3 regions of the Gordonia mangrovi genome follow, and region 1 is predicted to be linked to each of the others. Evidence: predicted binding sites of a transcription regulator. Region 1 holds the regulator's gene; each other region holds the start of a gene.
The links. The regulator LexA, encoded in region 1, represses DNA repair genes until DNA is damaged. The targets are predictions, from matches to a motif close to CGAACANNTGTTCG.
Positions count from the first base shown of each region.

Region 1 (2,252 bases):
CCGACGAGCACCCGGAGATTCGTGCCGCCCAGCTCGACGCGATCGCAGCGGCCGCCGACGGTCATCAACCGACTCCCTGGGTGATGGCGCCGATGATCGCGTCGGCGACCGAAGCAGCCGAGTTCGCCGGTGAAGTGCGCCGCCGCGGACTGATCGCCGGTGTGATGATCGAGGTACCGGCGGCGGCAGTGCTCGCCGAATCGATCCTCGCCGAGGTCGACTTCGTGTCGATCGGCACCAACGATCTCACCCAGTACACGATGGCGGCCGACCGGATGTCGGCGGAACTCGCGTCCCTCACCGATCCGTGGCAACCCGCGGTGTTGACCTTGATCGGCGGAGTCGCTCGTGCCGGCGCCGTCGTCGACAAACCGGTCGGGGTCTGTGGCGAGGCTGCCGCCGACCCGCTGCTCGCCTGCGTACTGGTCGGATTGGGGGTGACGTCCTTGTCGACTGCGCCCGCGGCCGCTGCCGCGGTCGGCGCCAGGCTCGCCGAGGTGACCGTCGACCAGTGTCGGGCGGCTGCCGAAGCCGCACTCGCCACAGCGGATCCGGCCGCTGCGAGAGCGGCGGCGACTGCGGCACTCGCCGCGGCGCCGGGATCCTGAGGCGCGGCTCCGACGCTGCGGGATCAGACCCGGCGCATCACGGTGACCACCTTGCCGAGTACTGCGGCGTCGTCACCCGGGATGGGCTCGAACAGATCGTTGTGCGGCATCAGCCAGACGTGACCGTCCTTCCGCTTGAACGTCTTGACGGTGGCCTCGCCGTCGATCATCGCTGCCACGATGTCGCCGTTGTCGGCGACACTCTGCTGGCGCACCACCACCCAGTCCCCATCGCAGATCGCCGCGTCGATCATCGACTCGCCGACGACCCGCAGCAGGAACAGTGAACCCTCGCCGACGAGTTCCCGCGGCAACGGGAACACGTCCTCGACGGCTTCCTCGGCGAGGATCGGTCCGCCGGCGGCGATCCGGCCGAGCACGGGGACGAACGTCGGCGTCGGCAGCTCGCTCGCATCGCCGGACGCGGCGGACGCACCACCCGGCGGGATGTGCTGGTCCCCGTCTTGGATGTTGACCGCGCGAGGACGATTGTGGTCGCGCTTGAGCAGACCCTTGCGTTCCAGGGTCCGCAGCTGGTGGGCGACCGATGAGGTCGAGGTGAGGCCTACCGCGTCACCGATCTCCCGGATGCTCGGTGGATAGCCGCGCTCGCGCACCGACGCCCGGATGTACTCCAGCACGCCCCGCTGTCGCGGGGTCAGTGCGGCCTCCGCGGCCTCCGGGTCGGCGGCCGCGCCATCGGCTGCCGAACCCGCATCGGCCGCTGCCGACGTCTTGTCCGCAGGTGTCGTGGTTGTGTCGTCGTTCCCGCGGGAGGCGCCGCGCCGCCCGCCGGCCTTGTCGCTCATCGGTCGAGTCCTTCCTGTCGGGAATCCGGCATGGCCGGCTCCGGGTGGCTGGTCGAGATCGGGACCTGCTGGTCAGTGTCCATTGGCGGCCCATCGGCGCCCGTCACCATGCAGCCGACATTATCTGAACAACCCGACAGGTTCAAACATGTGTTCGACGTGTGTCGAGACATTGTCGGAGTGGCGTGCTACAAATCGAACATGCGTTCTCTCGAACACATGAGCGACGGTGTTCGAGGGTGTGCCGCCCGACCCCCACAGCACATTCCCCACAGCACATGCAGCCCCAGGAGGACACGATGAGCACAGCCACACTGCATCGCCCGATCCGATACGCCGATACCCCGATGGCAGCGACTTCGACCGTCACGAGCCCGAACGCCACGAAACCGGCCGCGCGGGCCCTCGACTCGCGCCGGCGCGAGCGGTACGACGCCACCGGCCCGGCGGGCCGTCGTCCGGGCGGGTCGGGCGCAGCGGCGTCGGCGCGCGTCGCGGGCACGCGCTGTGCGGCATCGGCGATCGATCGTCGGGTCGTCGCCCGGCGCCGCGCGACGGCGGCGGCCGTCATGCTCGGCGGGGCACTCGCCCTGCTGGTGTGGGTTGTCGCCATCATCGGTTCGAACTATGCCGCGTCGGTGCAGCCGGCCCCTACCGGAACCGAAATCGTCCATGTGCGACAGGGCGATTCATTGAGTTCCATCGCCGATAGGATTGCGCCGGAGGTTCCGCGCCAGGCGGTCATCGAGCAGATCGTCGAACGCAATCGGCTCGCGGATTCCGGCCTGCGGGTGGGTCAGGCTCTGGTTGCTCCCGCATACAGCTGAGCGCCTGA
Region 1 covers NZ_CP102850.1:4,664,047-4,666,298, forward strand. The annotation lists gene ptsP (phosphoenolpyruvate--protein phosphotransferase) at 1-608, shown strand, start outside; gene lexA (transcriptional repressor LexA) at 632-1,417, opposite strand; gene NWF22_RS21190 (LysM peptidoglycan-binding domain-containing protein) at 1,717-2,244, shown strand.

Region 2 (2,252 bases), 2.1 Mb from region 1:
TACAGCGGCTCGGCCGTGTGGTCTTTGAACACCGCGAGGTGGAACTGCGCCTCGGCGGCCATCTCGATGATGTCGGACATGGGTAGTTGGGTGCCGGTCGCGGTGTGCCCGAACCCGGCGCGGTCACGTAGATCGGCTTCGTTGACCTTGACGATGATGTGTGGCGGCAGACCACGGTGACTCTTGCCGAGTACCCCACCGTCGAGGACCAGCTTGAACAGGGCTTCGAGGGCGTCGTGGTTGCGTTGTCCCGTCGACCGATGGTCGCGGCCGGCAGCCTCTTTCAGCGCTGCGATGTCGGCGTCGGTGTTCGCGCCTCGCGGCGACTGGTCGTCGTCGGGGTTGTTCATCCCGGGGGCGGCCATTTTCGCCAGAATCACATCGAGCATGGCGCGTGCCTTCGGGGTGAGTGCACCCTCGATCTCGCTCATCGACTGATCGTCTTGATCAGCGACCAGCACCGAGCGGCGGCGGGCGCGGTCACGTTCGTCGGCCAGGGTGCCGTCGGGGTCGATCCGGCCCAGTAACTCGGCACCGGCTTTGAGGATCTGTTTGGGTGTCAGGGTGCGGGCGAACTCGGCCATCATCGCTTCGGCCTTCTCCGCGACATCCAATGGCACCGACATCGGGATCTTCTTCAACACCTTCACCACGGCATCGACGTGCGCGGGTGCGGCGGCACCGTCGGCGACCACCGCAGCCAACGTCGGATACCGTGGCGGGGTGAGTTCACCTTGCAATGAACGGAATTGGGCCAACGCCCGCATATGCTTCAGGCGGCGGCGGTGATCGGGCATCCGCAGATGGTGCTCCATCACCTCGCCGATATGGCGGTACCCGAGTTGGCCGGCCACGCCGCGGTCGTTGCAATCCATCATCCGGCGGTGCCCGATCCCATACATCCGGCGGTAGGCACGCTCATGCTGTTCCGCGGCTGCGAGCACTGAACTGTCCAGGGCAGGGGTGACGTCGACAGCATCGATCCGGTCCAACAGGTCATGAAGCTGCGCATACAGCGACTCCACCTCGGTGACCTGATCAATGTCCGACAAATCTGCAGCCCCCCAGCCCGTCAGTTCGAACGTATATTCGAGAGTAACGCGGAAGTTCGATGGTTGCAACCATTTTCTCGCAGGACGCCGGTGAGAGTTCGGTATCGGCACATCAGTGACACCGTGCGGGTGGTCTTGCACGCACGGGCGCGCCCACAGCCGCTCTCGCCGTCACGGAAGGTCCGCAGGAACCTCGGCCAGGATCGCCTCGGCGGACCGTAGTGTGAAGTCGCGCAACCACTCCGCCGGCCGGCCGCGGTGGGGGAGGTGGCGCCGCACGGCGGCGTAGGGCAGGTCCACGAGGGCGAAGGTGACGCGATCCATCACCTCTGCATCGGCGCGGCCGAAGCGTCGTCGAGCGTAGTCGCGCACCGCTTCGCGCGTGGCGTGGTTGTGGGCTGTGAGGTCGGCGGCCAGGGTGTCGGGCCACGAGTTCAGCAGGTCGCGTTTGTCGTACTGGAGTAACAGCGTCGATTCACGGGGATGTGCCGCTGTCCAGTCGAAGCAGTGGGCAACCGCGGCCCCGGCCCCCTCGGCGACATCGTCGAGGCGCACGGCGGCGACCAGACCTTCCTGATACCGAACGATGGTGCGCAGCCACAACCGGGCCATCAATTCGTCGCGAGTCGCAAAGCGGTGATACACCGAGCCCGACGGAGCCTCGATCGCCTTGCCGACAGCGGTTGCGGTGGCCGCCGCGGGGCCGGATTCGATGACGATCGCCAGTGCCGCGTCGAGGATCTCGTCACTGCTGAAGCGCGGTTTTCGGCCCACGACTCCGAACCATGCTCGTGCCCTGCGCGGCGGCGACCACGCGCCGGCCCCCGTCCGCGTCGACGACGCTGATAACGCACCGCGCAACGGCTTTCGTGCGTCCTGCGTGCACGAGGGTGGCGTGGGCGACGAGTTCGCTGCCGGTGCGCGCGGGCGACAAGTACTCGATCGAGAACCCGCTGGTGACGATATCGGGACCGAGGCCGAGCGCCGCGGCATAGGTGAGCGCGTTGTCGGCGAGGTAGCTCAACACCCCGCCGTGGATGTAGCCGTACTGCTGACGCAGATCGTCGCGGACGTCGACGGCCAGCGTCACCCCGTCCTGGTCGAGCTGGGTCAGCCGAGCGCCGATCACCCGGCTGAATGGCTGGGCCTCGAGCACGGACTGCGCAAACTGCAGATCCATCATTTATTGGAGACTGCTCT
Region 2 covers NZ_CP102850.1:1,359,380-1,361,631, reverse strand. The annotation lists gene NWF22_RS06335 (HNH endonuclease signature motif containing protein) at 1-1,052, opposite strand, end outside; gene NWF22_RS06330 (TetR/AcrR family transcriptional regulator) at 1,224-1,826, opposite strand; gene NWF22_RS06325 (PaaI family thioesterase) at 1,798-2,235, opposite strand.
Region 2: the regulator LexA is predicted to act here: its motif matches at 1,079-1,092, upstream of NWF22_RS06335 (HNH endonuclease signature motif containing protein).

Region 3 (2,252 bases), 800 kb from region 1:
TTTATTAAGGAGTCCAAAGAAGTAAGGCCGGCGACCCCTGAAGAGACGAGAGGATTGCGGTGATGGCAGACATCTGGCAGCAGATTCCGAAGATCAGTGAGTACGGCACGTGGATGGATCCCAAGACTTATCTACGTAATCTTGGCGATCCAGTCACGGCCGTAGCTATCGCGTTATTACAGAAACCACGGTTTGAGGAAGTTGAGGGCTGCGTGATCCTGGCAGGTTCGGACCACGACAACGTTCGCGACTGGCTCCGGCAGTTGCCGGATCGACAATCTGTTGAAGAAGTCGTTAACCATGTTCATTTGTGGGACATCCTTCCAGGACTGGATTCAATGCCGACCGTCGTCGCGCTCACCCTGGGTGAATGGTTGGCGTGGGGCTGGGAGCGCGCAGCTTCGGAGCAGTATCCCGATCGAGAGTTCCGAGCGGAGGCCAGAGAGGGGGACTACGGCGTCGAAGTCACGGTGTCGCAGGCCCACGCGGGTGGAAGTGTCTAGAGGAACACCTCGAGCGCCAGCGTTCGGCATGGTTTGCGCTTAGATATGAAGATTGGCGGCGTTCAGGGCAACAATCGCTGAACGTGAGCCTGGTAGTCGAACGGCAAGCACGCCGAAGCGTTCGTCCTTTCGGCGTGAGGCTTCGCCGAAACTTCGGAATTTTCAAGTCGATAGATGTCCTCTGGTGGTCCCGTGCCGGGTCCCGCGAGCTCATCTCGTCGAAAAGCCTGTCGGTTCGTGGTCTCGGCCGGGAGCGTCGAGACCTGTCTGCGGCTTCGGCCTACGTCCGGCCATCGCGAGAAGGCCAAACGCACGACAAGACCAAGTTTTCAAGAGCAGCCAGCCCCTGAGCCTCGACGCAAAGGTGTCTCCACACGACCACCCGCACTGTCGCCGATGTTGGGACAGCAAGGGTTGCGGGTTCGGCCATCATGGGTTACTCTCGAACATACGTTCGCAACGCGGTCTGTCGGGGGTGAGTATGGCCGGGTCTCATGAGTCTGATGCGGTCGATGCACCTGTATCGGATGTGTCGTTGTCTGAGGTGCCGGGTCTGCTGGCCGAGTTGCATGCTGTGGTGGATCGGTTGGCGTCGGCGGATCTGTCGAAGTGCAGTGATGCCGAGTTGGTGGCGGTGGCCACCGCGCAGGAACGGGCGATCAACCGGATGTTGTTCGAGGGCAACCGGCAGATCCTGGAGATCTCGGATCGTGATGTGCCCCGGTCGATGGGGTATCGCAGTCTGCCCAACTTCATGAACGCGGTGTTGCGGGTGTCGCACCCCGGTCGTCGCCGACAGCAGATGACCGCGACCGGTGAGTTCCGTCAACTCGACGGGCAGCCGGCCGAGCCGAAATATCCGACCCTGGCCGAGGCGTTCGCCGACGGCCGGGTCGGGCCCGCCCACATCGACACCACCGTGGAGTTCCTCGACGCGTTGCCGCACCGGGTGCCGCATGACAAGAAGGTGGCCGCCGAGGCGACCCTGGCCGGGTTGGCGTGCGAGCACACGCCCGCCGAGATCGGCGAACTCGGGCAGCGGTTGCTCGACAACCTCGACCCCGACGGCGAGTTGACCGACGACAGTGACCGTAAACGGCGTCGTAATGTGTGGGTCAACCGGCAAGACGCCCAGCAGATGTCGAAACTGACCGGCCACCTCGACCCGGAAACCCGGGCGTTGATCGAAACGTTGTGGGCGGTGTGGGCCAAACCCGGCCTCAATAATCCCGACGACCCGGACTCCCCACGCGGCGGGGTCGACGACGCCGACCCCAAGGCGTTGGAAGCAGCCGCCGCACGGGATCTGCGGTCCCCGGCGCAACGCAAACACGATGCGTTGGCGGCGTTGTTGCGGGCGGTGTTCGACGACGGCCTGCTCGGTAAGTCGCATCGTGGTCTGCCGGTGCAGTTGATCATCAAGGCCGACCTCAACGATCTGATCCGTGAATCCGGGGTCGGGATCACCGCGACCGGGTCGAGTCTGCCGATGTCTGATGTGATCCGGTTGGCCGCCCAAGCGCAACAGTATTTGGCGGTGTTCGCCGACAGCAGTCCGATACCGCTGTATTTCGGGCAGGCCAAACGACTGGCCACCCGCGCGCAACGGCTGGTGTCCTTCGCCCGCCCCGACGGGCACGTGTGTTCGGCACCCGACTGCGACCAGCCCGCCGCCCACGTGGAGATGCATCACGCCGTGCGTGATTTCGCCGACGGCGGCAAGACCGACATCGTCGACCTCGCCCCCGC
Region 3 covers NZ_CP102850.1:3,859,065-3,861,316, forward strand. The annotation lists gene NWF22_RS17530 (putative T7SS-secreted protein) at 1-63, shown strand, start outside; gene NWF22_RS17535 (hypothetical protein) at 63-503, shown strand; gene NWF22_RS17540 (HNH endonuclease signature motif containing protein) at 1,033-2,252, shown strand, end outside.
Region 3: the regulator LexA is predicted to act here: its motif matches at 947-960, upstream of NWF22_RS17540 (HNH endonuclease signature motif containing protein).